Alkalihalophilus pseudofirmus: one gene and its partner. Each later gene encodes a partner of the first gene's protein in a complex. Links are inferred from orthologs where the notes say so. Each region holds a gene or a part of one and is shown in the gene's direction. Other genes may lie near its edges.

Region 1 (8,241 bases):
GTCGTATTACAGACCTCCTTCAGGAAAAGGGATATGCGATTAACAAAAAGAAAGTGCTTCGAATGATGAGAGACCTAGGGCTTAAATGCCTTGTACGAATGAAAAAATACAAATCATATAAAGGAGAAGTTGGAAAAGCAGCTCCAAACATCCTAAACCGTAACTTTAGAGCCGAGAAGCCTAATCAAAAGTGGGTGACAGACATTACGGAATTTAAATTGTTTGGACAGAAGCTCTATCTGTCTCCACTATTTGACCTGTTTAACGGCGAACTGATAACCTATACGCTCCAATCAAGACCAACGTATGATTTGGTCGATACGATGTTGGACCAAGGGTTAAAGCACCTAAATAAAGGCGATGATCTCTTGATTCATTCTGATCAAGGTTGGCACTATCGAATGGCCCCTTACGTAAGGAAACTGAAAGAACATAACATCACACAAAGTATGTCTCGAAAAGGCAACTGTCACGATAATTCTGTCATGGAAAACTTTTTTGGAATCCTGAAATCGGAGTTCCTTTATTTAAACGAATTTGATAGTATTGAACACTTCAAAGAAGAGTTAGAACAATACATCTATTACTACAACCATGTGAGAATTAAATCAAGATTGAACCGGAAAAGTCCAGTAGCTTATCGACTCAGTACCCAAAAAGCTGCTTAAAAAAGTGTCCAACTTTATGGGTCCAGTGCAAAAGCCCGAGGAAGCTCACTAGCTCCCCACGAAAAGCGAAGCATATTTCAGTAGCGGCGCTATAGACCGCATCTTAAATGTTTATCCTTTATCCTTCATCCGTTTATTTTTACTTTGATTTAATTTCCTCTGCTTTTCGCTCCAGCTCAGAACTGAGCGAAGCCATTTCATGCGCTGTCTCGTGAATATGCTCTATAGAAGAGATCACGTAGTCAACATCTTCTTTATTTTTCTTAAATAATTCAATATAATGTTCCATTTCCATTTGAACGGTTTCAAGACCATATTTAACAGTCGTCATCTTTTCACTAGAACCTGATCTTGCGGTATTCATTGTCGTCATTTGCGAGACGAGAGCTTGTATCGTTTTGTTACTGTCATTAATTAAGTGTGAAATGGAGCTGCTCATTTCTTTAGATTGTTCAGCAAGCTTTCTAACTTCGTGAGCTACTACTGAAAAGCCCTTTCCATGTTCTCCTGCTCTAGCAGCTTCAATGGAGGCATTTAATGCTAATAGATTCGTTTGGTCAGAGATTGTTTCGATTTCGTTCGTCATTTTCATAATGTTTTTTGAGATGTCTTTTAATTGATCTGTTTGAGTGATCGTTTGTATGACTTGTTCTTCTAACATTTCAAAAGTAGTGAACATACTGTTTACATCATTTACATTTTTATGAAGCAGACCTTGTAAATTCTGACTCGATTTCACCGTATTGTCTGTTTCTAGTCCTATTTGCTTCGCTTTGTGAGTCGTTGAAGTAGTCGATGCCTCTGTTTTGTTTATCGTTGATGCGAGCTCCTGGCTAATAGATAAGAGTTCTTGTTGCAAGACTTGATTTGACTCGTGTAAATCGTTTAGCTGTCTCATTTTTGATTGAAGATACTCCTCAACAATTAATTGAGAATCAAAATTAAATCGCCCTGTTAAAGCAAGAATGTAATTTGTTAGTTTATCTGGTTCCTTAAAAAAGTTCGATACCAGCTGTGGAATGATTAATTGTAAAAAGACTTGATACGTTGCTAAAAACCACGCAATCGGAAGGTCACTATTATTATGAACACTTCCTACTTTTTGTTTCTTTCTTATATCTTCTAAGGATACATCCCCTTCTACAACGTTTTTTAAATAATAAAGAAAAACCCCTTTAAGCCGCTCTCTAGTTGAATGTGTTTCAGCTATCTTCTTTAAGTGTGGAAAAGAATACACATGATCTAATATTGCTTCTAAAAGAGCATCTGCATGTTCATCAACAAACGCCTGCAACTCCTGCAAGTGCTCTGTACTTTGTGTTGAAAATCCCATATAGGCCATGCGCATATCTATTTCTTTATCGTTGATTGTATGAGGCAATCCTGTATTGATTGTTAAGCTTGGTTTGTAAGTGGATTTTTTCGTTTTAAATGGGAAAACCATTTGTCCATCTCCCTTATGCAGGAGTTTCATTTATACACTCCGTACAAGTTTTATTTATTTTATGTATAATCATTATGAATTTAGACAGGGGTGTTTGTCAAAGGAAATAGGTCAAATGACTCGTTTGTTTTTAAAATATTGGTAGGGATGTTTTTTCTGAATGCTCCTAAAGGTCTGTTCTCGTTGTAATTCAGGGATCAAGCTGATAAACTGAAAAGAATAACTTAAAATAAATGGTTAATGCTAGTAAACACAGAATAGTAAGCAACATGTCAAAAAGAGTGGAGCGATTCCATGGACGGCAAAAAAACGAATAAAAAAGATACAAATGTAATCTTATACCCAGGTCTTGTTAAACGCTTAATTGAAAAGGGAATGGATGCTCTAAAAGCGAAGGATGCAACGGCAGCTTACAATCATTTCCTTACAGCAGAGCAATATGAACCCGATCACCCGCAAGTAAGATTTGGAAAAGTATTGAGTCTTGTGGAGCTTGGTAGATTAGAAGAAGCGGTTACTCATACGAGTGCTCTTTTAAATGAAGGAATTGGGGAATATTACGATAATCTTCAAGTACATATTTCTTTGTTGGTGCAATTAGGCCACTATCAAGAAGTAGTAAATATGCTAGAAGCAGTTTTGAGTGAAAATAATGTGCCTGCTCAATTTGCTGAATCGTTTTATCAGCTGCTTCATTTCAGCAGACAGATGATCGATGACTCTGTATTACTTGCAAATATTGATGACGAAACGATGAATGAAAGTCAAGATGATGAGCAATCTGTCATCCAAGAAATAAGCAATGATTTAAAAAGCGGTTCGATTGAGATACAGTGGAAGGCCTTGCAGGTTTTAAAGGATCGTCCATATAATGATGCCTTGGAAGTGTTAGTAACATACATAGAAGATTCACAAAAAGATTGGCTGCTGCGAAGCTTTGCCTTAGAGATTTTACATACAAAGAACTACCACGCGGAAGTCTACATAAAAAAATCTACAAAAGAACAAAAAGTCATCCCTAGTCAATTAAAAGCAGTGAATGAGCAGCCTTTTGCTGTAGAAGTAAAAGAGGCGCTGCAAGACAGCTTAGAGCATAAAGATCCTCTATTAAAAGAGATGGCAGAACAAATTGGCGGCTTGCATTTATTTGCCTGGTATCCATTTATTCCGACCCCTGAAAATGCTTCCTTATGGGCTGCCGTTTATCACCTTCTTGCAAGTGAGAGACTTGGGCTTGATGAATCGATCAGTGAAATAGCCGATTTGTATAGTACTGATGATGAGGCATTAGAAAAAAGAGCTAGAGAAGTTGCTAAACTAGAAGAAAAAGTATTTGAGGCATATACTCATTTTATGCAATAAAAGATGGGTAAACAGCTTCACTAAAAAGTAGATTTTAGTCAAGGGGAGAATCAAAACAAGATTGATTTGAAAACACATAGTGTTATGTTATAATAGAATGGTTGTAAATCATGAACAGTATAAAAATCGTTCGCATTGCGAACATGTGTATAGTTGGAGGGAAAGAGTTATGACTGCAAAATGGGAAAAGTTAGAAGGAAACGAAGGCGTTTTAACAATTGATGTTGAAGCAGAGAAAGTAGATGCTGCACTTGATGCTGCATTCAAAAAGGTAGCAAAGAAAGTAAACGTACCAGGATTCCGTAAAGGAAAAGTACCTCGTTCTTTATTTGAAAAACAATTTGGTGTAGAAGCTCTATATCAAGATGCATTAGATATTCTTCTGCCAGAAGCGTATGCTGCTGCAATCGATGAGACAAACATTGAGCCTGTAGATCGTCCTGAGATCGATATCGAAACAATGGAAAAAGGAAGCAACCTTGTTTTCACTGCTAAAGTTGTTGTGAAGCCAGAAGTTACTCTAGGCGAGTACAAAGGTCTTGAAGTAGAAGAGCAAGAGACAACAGTAACAGATGAGGATGTAGAAGCAGAACTTACTCAGCTTCAAAACCGTCATGCTGAACTAGTTGTTGTTGAAGACGGCGCAATCGAAAACGGCGATACTGCTGTTATCGACTTTGAAGGTTTCGTTGACGGCACTGCTTTTGAAGGCGGACAAGCTGAAAACTATTCACTTGAAATTGGTTCAAACCAATTCATCCCTGGATTTGAAGAGCAATTAGTTGGTCTTAAAGCTGGAGACGAAAAAGATGTAGAAGTAAACTTCCCAGAAGAATACCATGCTGAAGATTTAGCTGGTAAAGCTGCTACATTCAAAGTGAAAGTACATGATATTAAGCGTAAAGAGTTACCTGCACTTGACGATGAGTTTGCTAAAGATGCAAATGAAAATGTAGAAACTCTTGATGAGCTTAAAAAAGAAATCAAAGATAAGCTTCAAAAAGAAAAAGAGCAAGCGGCTGACACTGAAATCCGTGACACTCTAGTTGAAAAAGCAGCTGAAAATGCTACAGTTGACATTCCAGAAGCTATGGTAACAACTGAAACAGACCGCATGCTTCAAGAGTTCGAACAACGCCTGCAAATGCAAGGTATGAACCTTGAAATGTACTACCAATTCGCTGGTCAAGATGAGGAAGCGATGCGTGAGCAGTTCAAAAAAGATGCAGAAAAACGTGTACGCATTAACCTTACTCTAGAAGCAATTGCTAATGCAGAAAACATTGAAGCAACAGATGCAGATGTTGATGCTGAACTAGAAAAAATGGCTGAAATGTACCAACGTTCTGTTGAAGAATTAAAAACAATCTTCGCTGCGCAAGGCGGAACTGAAGGCATTAAAGGTGACCTTAAAATCCAAAAAGCTGTTGAATTGCTTGTTGAAAACAGCAAAAAAGCATAACTTTAGGTTTGAGTTTAATCAAAAGGTGATAAATAAGACAAGGCGCACAATTTGTGCCTTGTCTTTATCTCATTTAAAAGACTTCTAAGAAATCTGTCCGTTGTGAGGTATGTTTCTAATCTCTTATGAACAAGATGTATGTAGCGCATCAAGTAATCCATACATGTATACTCGTCAGATCAATATTCTCCTAAGTGATAATCGTATCATTCTTTAAAACTTTGAACGAAGAAAGTTTGAATGAAGAAAGAGGATTTTTTAGGGTGAATCTTGAATGTATACTAAATCCACACATAAACTAAATAAAGAAAGAACTTGTCAGCATGATAAGGTAAGTAGTTTGAATTATTTGTACATAGCAGCAGAGCTTTTTTTAACGGGTTTTACGGGTTATGTGTTACAATGGCTTGACGAAGCTAATGAACCATGCCCATCATACTTTCATTTACGTCGTGTATAACTCTCCATGAAGGGTCATCAATAGGCAAAAGATGACACTTGATGGTAAAATATTCGTGAGGGGTGATTTGATGTTTAAATTTAATGAAGATAAAGGACAGCTTAAATGTTCTTTTTGTGGAAAAACTCAAGATCAGGTCCGTAAGTTAGTTGCAGGTCCTGGTGTGTATATATGTGATGAATGTATTGAACTTTGCACGGAAATCGTAGAAGAGGAGCTTGGCGGTGAAGAGGAAGTTGAATTCCAAGAGGTTCCTAAGCCTCAAGAGATCCGTCAAATCTTAGATGATTATGTAATTGGTCAAGATCAAGCGAAGAAGTCGCTCTCAGTCGCTGTTTACAATCATTATAAGCGTATTAACTCCATGAACCGCTCTGAAGAAGTGGAGCTGGCTAAAAGTAATATCGCGATGATTGGACCGACAGGAAGCGGGAAAACTCTTCTTGCTCAGACGTTAGCCCGCATTCTAAATGTTCCTTTCGCGATCGCTGATGCAACATCGCTTACAGAAGCAGGTTATGTAGGGGAAGATGTCGAGAACATCTTACTTAAATTAATTCAAGCTGCTGATTATGATGTGGAGAAAGCAGAAAAAGGAATTATCTATATTGATGAGATTGATAAAGTAGCTCGCAAATCTGAAAATCCTTCGATTACAAGAGATGTTTCAGGTGAAGGCGTGCAGCAAGCATTACTGAAGATCCTTGAAGGAACAACAGCAAGCGTTCCTCCTCAAGGCGGACGTAAGCATCCTCATCAAGAATTTATTCAAATTGATACAACGAATGTATTGTTCATCTGCGGCGGCGCATTTGATGGAATCGAGCAGATTATCAAACGCCGTTTAGGTAAAAAGGTGATCGGTTTTGGTTCAGAAGTGAAGCAAGAAGAATTGAAGCCAGGCGAATACCTAAGCAAAGTATTACCAGAAGATCTTCTGCGCTTTGGTCTGATCCCAGAATTTATCGGCCGTCTTCCGGTTATCTCAAGTCTTGAGCCGCTTGATACAGATGCTCTTGTTGAGATTCTGACGAAGCCTAAAAATGCTCTAGTAAAGCAATACCAAAAATTGCTTGAGCTTGATGATGTCGAACTAGAGTTCACTGATGAGGCATTAGTGGAAATTGCGAAAAAAGCGATCGAGCGTAAAACAGGAGCACGTGGCCTTCGTTCGATTATTGAGGGAATCATGCTAGATGTAATGTTTGATCTTCCTTCGCGTTCAGATGTTGTAACATGTGTGATCCATGATAAATGTATCACTGAAAATGCACTGCCAATCTTAAAAACAGAAGATGGTACTGAAATTTCGCTGTCTAAAGAAGAGCCTAAGGAAAGTGCTTAATGCTTCTTAAACACATCTCCCAATGCGGAGATGTGTTTTTTTATATTGTAATCTCAGGCTTCCTGCATGAATTTATAGAAGTAATGAGTTTTGTGGTTAGTGTCCTTGTTGTCGGTCATACTAATAAAAACAAATTAAGCAACAAATCAATTTAAAGTAAAAAGACAATTTAACTGAGAAGAACAATCGAATCAGAAAAACAATTTATGACGACATCAGGAGGTTACAGGATGAATTGGACAGGTATTGCTTTTATCATTCAGTTAGTGTTTGGCGTGATTATCGGGGTTTACTTTTGGAATTTGTTAAAAACTCAACGCAACCAACGTGTGACCATTGATAGAGATTCAAAAAAAGAGATGGAACAATTAAGAAAGATGAGAGAAATTCAGTTAAGCGAACCTCTATCGGAGAAAGTAAGACCGATCAGTTTTGATGATATTGTAGGGCAGGAAGAAGGAATCAGGTCATTGCGTGCGGCGTTATGCGGACCTAATCCTCAACACGTTATTGTCTATGGACCGCCTGGTGTCGGTAAGACAGCTGCTGCACGTTTAGTATTAGAAGAGGCAAAAAAGAACAGCCAATCCCCATTTCGTCAAGATGCTGTGTTCGTTGAATTAGATGGAACCACAGCAAGGTTTGATGAAAGAGGAATTGCTGATCCGTTAATTGGATCAGTTCATGATCCGATTTATCAAGGAGCAGGAGCGATGGGACAAGCCGGAATTCCACAGCCTAAGCACGGAGCTGTGACGAAGGCTCATGGCGGGGTATTATTTATTGATGAAATTGGTGAGCTTCATTCCATTCAGTTAAATAAATTATTAAAGGTGCTAGAAGACCGTAAAGTATTCCTCGAGAGTGCGTATTATAGTGAAGAAAATCAGCAAATTCCAAAACATATTCATGAGATTTTTCAAAAAGGACTGCCGGCAGATTTTAGAATGATCGGAGCAACAACAAGAACACCTCAAGAGCTGCCTCCGGCCATCAGATCAAGGTGTCTTGAAGTGTATTTCCGTGCCTTAAAGCCACAGGAAATTATCTTGATTGCTCAAAAAGCGATTAATAAGCTTTCTTTTAAAGCAGAAGAAAGTGCACTAGAGAGAATCGCTAAATATGCAACAAATGGACGTGAAGCTGTAAATATTGTTCAAATCGCTTCTGGTGTCGCGACCTCAGAAGGGCGAGAAGAAGTCACACTGCGTGATGTAGAATGGGTGCTGCATGCCAGTCAGCTTACACCTCGTCCGGAGCGTAAGATTCATGAAAATTCTGCGGTAGGGTTAGTGAATGGTCTTGCTGTATTTGGACCGAATATGGGCGCCTTGCTTGAAATTGAAGTGAATGTGATCGATAACCCTGGCAAAGGAACGGTAAATATAACAGGTATTGCAGAGGAAGAAAGTACAGGCAATCAAATGCGTTCAATAAGAAGAAAAAGTATGGCTAAAGGCTCTGTGGAAAATGTCGTAACGGTTCTTAGAAGAATGGGCA
Region 2 (5,568 bases), 3.0 Mb from region 1 along the record:
CAGGTCGTCCAGTACTTCTTGGTATCACAAAAGCTTCTCTTGAAACGGATTCCTTCTTATCAGCTGCTTCGTTCCAAGAAACGACTCGTGTCTTAACTGATGCAGCAATTAAAGGAAAACGTGATGAGTTGCTAGGTCTTAAAGAAAATGTTATTATCGGTAAGTTGGTTCCAGCGGGAACTGGTATGGACCGCTACCGCCACTTGAATATTTTATCTACTCATGATGATAATCAAGAAGAAGCGGAAGCTGCTGTACTAGAAGAAGTAGGAACTCACGAATAAAAACTATTAATAAGTGGTTGACACACATATATCAGGGTGATAAGATATCAAAGTGTGCCTCAGAACCTGTTGCTTTGGAGGATGAACAATGTCTTATGAAAAAGTAAAGCAGGCTAGTAACCTTATTATAGGTACTAAGCAAACATTAAAGGCGCTAGAGATCGGTGAGGTTTGTGAACTGGTTGTAGCAGAAGATGCTGATACTCGTGTTGTATACAAAGTTGAAGCGTTAGCGAAGTCAAAGCAAATCCCGGTTTATTATGTTGACTCAATGAAAAAGCTTGGTAAAGCTTGTGGCATTGAAGTCGGTGCAGCCACTGTTGCTTTAAGGAAGTAATCGTGTTTTTGCCATTCGGGGCGATCCGCATGGCAAAAACTTTACTTTTGCCTAAATATGAACCACCAGGATCAGTGGTCTTATCTTTTTAAAAGAGAGGAGGAAAAATAATGCCTACTATTAACCAATTAATCCGTAAAGGACGCGTTGCTAAAGTTAAGAATTCTGATTCACCAGCACTTAACAAAGGGTACAACAGCTTTAAGAAGAATCAAACAAACCTTTCTTCTCCTCAAAAGCGTGGTGTTTGTACTCGTGTTGGTACAATGACTCCGAAGAAACCGAACTCGGCTCTTCGTAAGTATGCACGTGTTCGTTTAACGAACCAAATTGAGGTAACGGCATACATCCCAGGTATCGGTCACAACCTACAAGAGCACAGTGTTGTTCTTATCCGTGGCGGCCGTGTAAAAGATTTACCAGGGGTTCGTTACCACATCGTACGTGGTGCGCTTGATACAGCAGGTGTACAAAATCGTATGCAAGGACGTTCTAAGTATGGTACAAAGCGTCCAAAAGATAAAAAGTAATTAAAAAAATAATTGTTTAAATGTTGAAAGGAGGGGAAACAATGCCTCGTAAAGGTCCAGTTACTCGTCGCGATGTATTACCAGATCCTATTTATAATTCAAAACTAGTTACACGTCTAATCAACCGTATTATGGTTGATGGAAAGCGTGGGGTTGCTCAAACAATCCTATATAATGCGTTTGAATTAGTGAAGGAACGTAGCGGAAAAGACCCTATGGAAGTATTTGATCAAGCGCTTAAGAACATTATGCCTGTTCTTGAAGTTAAAGCTCGTCGTGTTGGTGGTGCTAACTACCAAGTGCCGATCGAAGTTAAGCCTGAGCGTCGTACAACTTTAGGTCTTCGTTGGTTAGTAAACTATTCACGTCTTCGTGGAGAAAAAACGATGGAAGAGCGTTTAGCTTATGAAATCTTAGATGCTGCTAACAACGCTGGTGCTTCTGTTAAGAAGCGTGAAGATACTCATAAGATGGCTGAAGCGAACAAAGCGTTTGCTCACTATCGTTGGTAAGATTTTATTCTTATTAAATAAATCGTATGAAATAGGAAGGAGAAATACCCCATGGCAAGAGAGTTCTCCTTAAAAGATACGCGTAATATCGGCATCATGGCTCACATCGATGCCGGTAAAACAACTACTACAGAGCGCGTACTTTTTTACACAGGTCGTATTCATAAAATTGGTGAAACGCACGAAGGTGCTTCACAAATGGACTGGATGGCACAGGAGCAAGAACGTGGTATCACGATCACTTCTGCTGCTACAACGGCTGCTTGGAAAGACCATCGTATTAACATCATTGATACACCAGGACACGTAGACTTCACAGTTGAAGTTGAACGTTCATTACGTGTATTAGATGGTGCTGTAGCGGTATTAGATGCTCAATCGGGTGTTGAACCACAAACAGAAACAGTATGGCGTCAAGCAACAACTTATGGTGTACCACGTGTCGTTTTCGTTAACAAAATGGACAAGACTGGTGCAGACTTCTTGTACTCTGTTGGAACGATTCATGATCGTCTTCAAGCAAATGCACACCCTATCCAATTACCAATTGGTGCTGAGGATGATTTCAATGGTATCATTGATCTTATCGAAATGGTTGCATACTTCTATGAAGATGACCTAGGTACTCGTACTGAAGCGAAAGAAATTCCTGAAGAGTATAAAGAACAAGCTCAAGAATATCGTGAGAAATTAGTTGAAGCAGCTGCTGAACTAGATGAAGAACTCATGATGAAATACTTAGAGGGCGAAGAGTTAACGAATGATGAACTCAAGGCTGCAATCCGTAAAGGTACTTGTAACGTTGAATTCTACCCAGTTATCTGTGGTTCTGCATTCAAAAACAAAGGTGTTCAATTAATGCTTGATGCAGTACTTGATTACCTTCCTTCACCACTTGATGTACCTGCAATTAAAGGTACAGTACCTGACTCTGAAGAAGAAGTAACTCGTGAACCTGGTGATGACAACCCGTTTTCAGCACTTGCGTTTAAAGTTATGACTGACCCATTTGTAGGTAAGTTAACATTCTTCCGTGTTTACTCTGGTACACTAGATTCAGGTTCTTATGTTAAGAACTCAACTAAGGATAAGCGCGAGCGTGTTGGTCGTATCCTTCAAATGCATGCAAACTCACGTGAGGAAATCTCTACGGTTTACTCTGGTGATATCGCTGCTGCTGTTGGTCTAAAAGATACAACAACTGGTGACACTCTATGTGATGAAAAGAATCTTGTTATTCTTGAGTCAATGGAATTCCCAGAGCCGGTTATCTCATTATCAGTAGAGCCAAAGTCTAAAGCTGACCAAGATAAGATGGGTATGGCATTAGCTAAGCTCGCTGAGGAAGATCCAACTTTCCGTACTGAAACAAACGAAGAAACTGGTCAAACGATTATTTCTGGTATGGGTGAACTTCACCTTGATATCATCGTTGACCGTATGAAACGTGAGTTTAAAGTAGAGGCTAACGTTGGTGCTCCACAAGTATCTTACCGTGAAACGATCCGTCAAACGGCTCAAGTTGAAGGTAAGTTCGTTCGTCAATCTGGTGGTCGTGGACAATTTGGTCACGTTTGGGTAGAATTCTCTCCAAACGAAGAGGGTGCAGGTTTCGAATTCGAAAATGCAATCGTCGGTGGATCAGTTCCTCGTGAATACATCGGATCTGTAGAACAAGGTATTGAAGAAGCTCTTGGCAACGGTATGGTTGCTGGATACCCTGTAATCGACATTAAAGCGAAGCTTTATGATGGTTCTTACCATGATGTCGATTCAAGTGAGATGGCGTTTAAAATTGCTGCATCTATGGCACTTAAAAACGCTAAAACTAAGTGTAAGCCAGTATTACTTGAGCCATTAATGAAAGTTGAAGTTGTTATTCCTGAAGAGTACATGGGTGATGTAATGGGTGACGTTACAGCACGTCGTGGACGCGTTGAGGGTATGGAAGCACGCGGTAACGCACAAACAGTTAAAGCGTTCGTTCCACTAGCTGAAATGTTCGGGTATGCAACATCATTACGTTCACGTACTCAAGGACGCGGAACGTACTCAATGTTCTTTGACCACTACGAAGAAGTTCCTAAGAGCGTAGCGGAAGAGATCATTAAAAAGCAAAACGGTCAGTAATAACGTTTTGTAATTGTTTCATACAACGTTTTGTTGTAAGCTAAGAAAGGTGATATTCGTATGGATATGGCACCTTTCTTATTCATAAAAAAACTTACTATTGTTTATTTAAGGGAGGAAATTAATCATGGGTAAAGAAAAATTCGACCGCTCGAAAACGCATGCCAATATCGGTACTATTGGACACGTTGACCATGGTAAAACAACTTTAACAGCTGCAATCACAACTGTACTTGCTAAGCGTTCTGGTAAAGGTGCTGCAATGGCGTATGACGCTATCGATGGTGCTCCAGAAGAGCGTGAGCGCGGTATCACAATCTCAACTGCACACGTTGAGTACGAAACTGATAACCGTCACTATGCACACGTTGACTGCCCAGGACATGCTGACTATGTTAAAAACATGATCACTGGTGCTGCACAAATGGACGGCGGTATCTTAGTAGTATCTGCTGCTGATGGCCCAATGCCGCAAACTCGTGAGCACATCCTTCTTTCTCGTCAAGTAGGTGTACCTTACCTTGTTGTATTCTTAAACAAATGTGACATGGTAGATGACGAAGAGCTACTTGAATTAGTAGAAATGGAAGTACGTGACCTTCTTTCTGAGTATGACTTCCCTGGTGACGATGTACCTGTTATCCAAGGTTCTGCTCTTAAAGCACTTGAAGGTGACGAAGCATACGAAGAAAAAATTATCGAACTTATGGCTGCTGTAGATGATTACATCCCTACTCCAGAGCGCGATAAAGAAAAGCCATTCATGATGCCAGTTGAGGATGTATTCTCAATCACTGGTCGTGGTACGGTTGCTACTGGTCGTGTAGAGCGTGGACAACTTAATGTTGGTGACGTAATTGACATCATCGGTTTAGCAGAAGAGCCATCTTCTACTACTTGTACAGGAGTAGAAATGTTCCGCAAGCTTCTTGACTATGCTGAAGCTGGTGACAACATTGGTGCACTTCTTCGTGGGGTTTCACGTGACCAAGTTCAACGTGGACAAGTACTTGCTAAGCCAGGTAGTATTACTCCACACACAAACTTCAAAGCTGAAGTTTATGTTCTTTCAAAAGAAGAGGGTGGACGTCACACTCCATTCTTCTCAAACTACCGTCCTCAGTTCTACTTCCGTACAACTGATGTAACTGGAATCATCAACCTTCCAGAAGGTGTTGAGATGGTAATGCCTGGTGACAACATCGAAATGACTGTTGAACTAATTTCACCAATCGCAATCGAAGAAGGTACTAAGTTCTCTATCCGTGAGGGTGGACGTACTGTAGGTGCTGGTGTCGTAGCTACAATCACTAAGTAATTATATTACTTTCTGATAGAAAGCATCTTGGTCTTCCAAGGTGCTTTCTTTTTTTATGCAATTAATTTCGATAAAACCTTGCAATTATTCATAGGTGTCGTTATAATAGTAGGAGTGTGCCCAACATAAAAACTTTTACTTGATTTAGGTCATGTACCTATGTATAATGTTGAATGTTGGTCATTGGCAGCGATGATGTGGAAGGTTGCTGATACACCCGGCCCCTTTGCCATGGCAGGGTGTAGGAAATTTTCACGGAGTATGTCTGTTTATAAAATGGACGATAAAGGAGGGGCTATAATGGCAAAGCAAAAGATTCGTATTCGTTTAAAGGCGTATGATCATCGTGTTCTTGATCAATCAGCAGAGAAGATTGTAGACACTGCAAAGCGTTCAGGTGCTAATGTATCTGGTCCGATTCCACTTCCAACTGAGAAGTCGGTTTACACAGTTCTTC

Evidence for each region.
Region 2: the proteins of tig (region 1) and rpsG are in contact, whole or in part, in a crystal structure (PDB 3GTY), measured with the Thermotoga maritima proteins. The link is inferred for Alkalihalophilus pseudofirmus from one-to-one orthologs. Residues at the interface, in WP_004081061.1 of Thermotoga maritima: Glu122, Val124, Val129, Leu130, Tyr133, Glu188, Gly259, Ile262, Tyr263, Glu266, Ser270, Glu273, Gln274, Glu277, Arg308, Gln311, Ile312, Ser315, Tyr316, Glu325, Arg329, Arg336, Leu363, Phe366, Trp367, Arg373, Leu377, Arg381, Leu384, Glu387; in WP_004081843.1 of Thermotoga maritima: Lys34, Lys52, Lys55, Glu59, Arg62, Gln63, Glu66, Asn67, Lys69, Val71, Arg95, Ala109, Lys110, Lys111, Gly112, Arg113, Pro114, Glu117, Glu121, Ile124, Ala125, Tyr127, Asn128, Asn129, Thr130, Gly131, Lys135, Asp139, Arg142, Met143.

Annotation. Positions count from the first base shown.
Region 1 is NZ_CP117835.1:3,134,204-3,142,444, reverse strand. Bases 2,832-5,789 are described here. They hold tig (trigger factor), read left to right. Parts: upstream 2,832-3,643; coding sequence 3,644-4,936; downstream 4,937-5,789. Other genes in these bases: clpX (ATP-dependent protease ATP-binding subunit ClpX), read left to right, coding at 5,467-5,789; PQ478_RS16710 (tetratricopeptide repeat protein), read left to right, coding at 2,832-3,474. Also shown: PQ478_RS16715 (globin-coupled sensor protein), read right to left, coding at 808-2,112; more of PQ478_RS16710, read left to right, coding at 2,407-2,831; more of clpX, read left to right, coding at 5,790-6,741; ATP-dependent protease LonB, read left to right, coding at 6,972-8,241. UniProt on the Bacillus subtilis protein: Involved in protein export. Acts as a chaperone by maintaining the newly synthesized protein in an open conformation. Functions as a peptidyl-prolyl cis-trans isomerase.
Region 2 is NZ_CP117835.1:136,478-142,045, forward strand. Bases 1-2,927 are described here. They hold rpsG (30S ribosomal protein S7), read left to right. Parts: upstream 1-1,192; coding sequence 1,193-1,663; downstream 1,664-2,927. Other genes in these bases: rpoC (DNA-directed RNA polymerase subunit beta'), read left to right, coding at 1-284; PQ478_RS00675 (50S ribosomal protein L7ae-like protein), read left to right, coding at 373-621; rpsL (30S ribosomal protein S12), read left to right, coding at 732-1,151; fusA (elongation factor G), read left to right, coding at 1,715-2,927. In the rest of the region: more of fusA, read left to right, coding at 2,928-3,793; tuf (elongation factor Tu), read left to right, coding at 3,921-5,111; rpsJ (30S ribosomal protein S10), read left to right, coding at 5,412-5,568.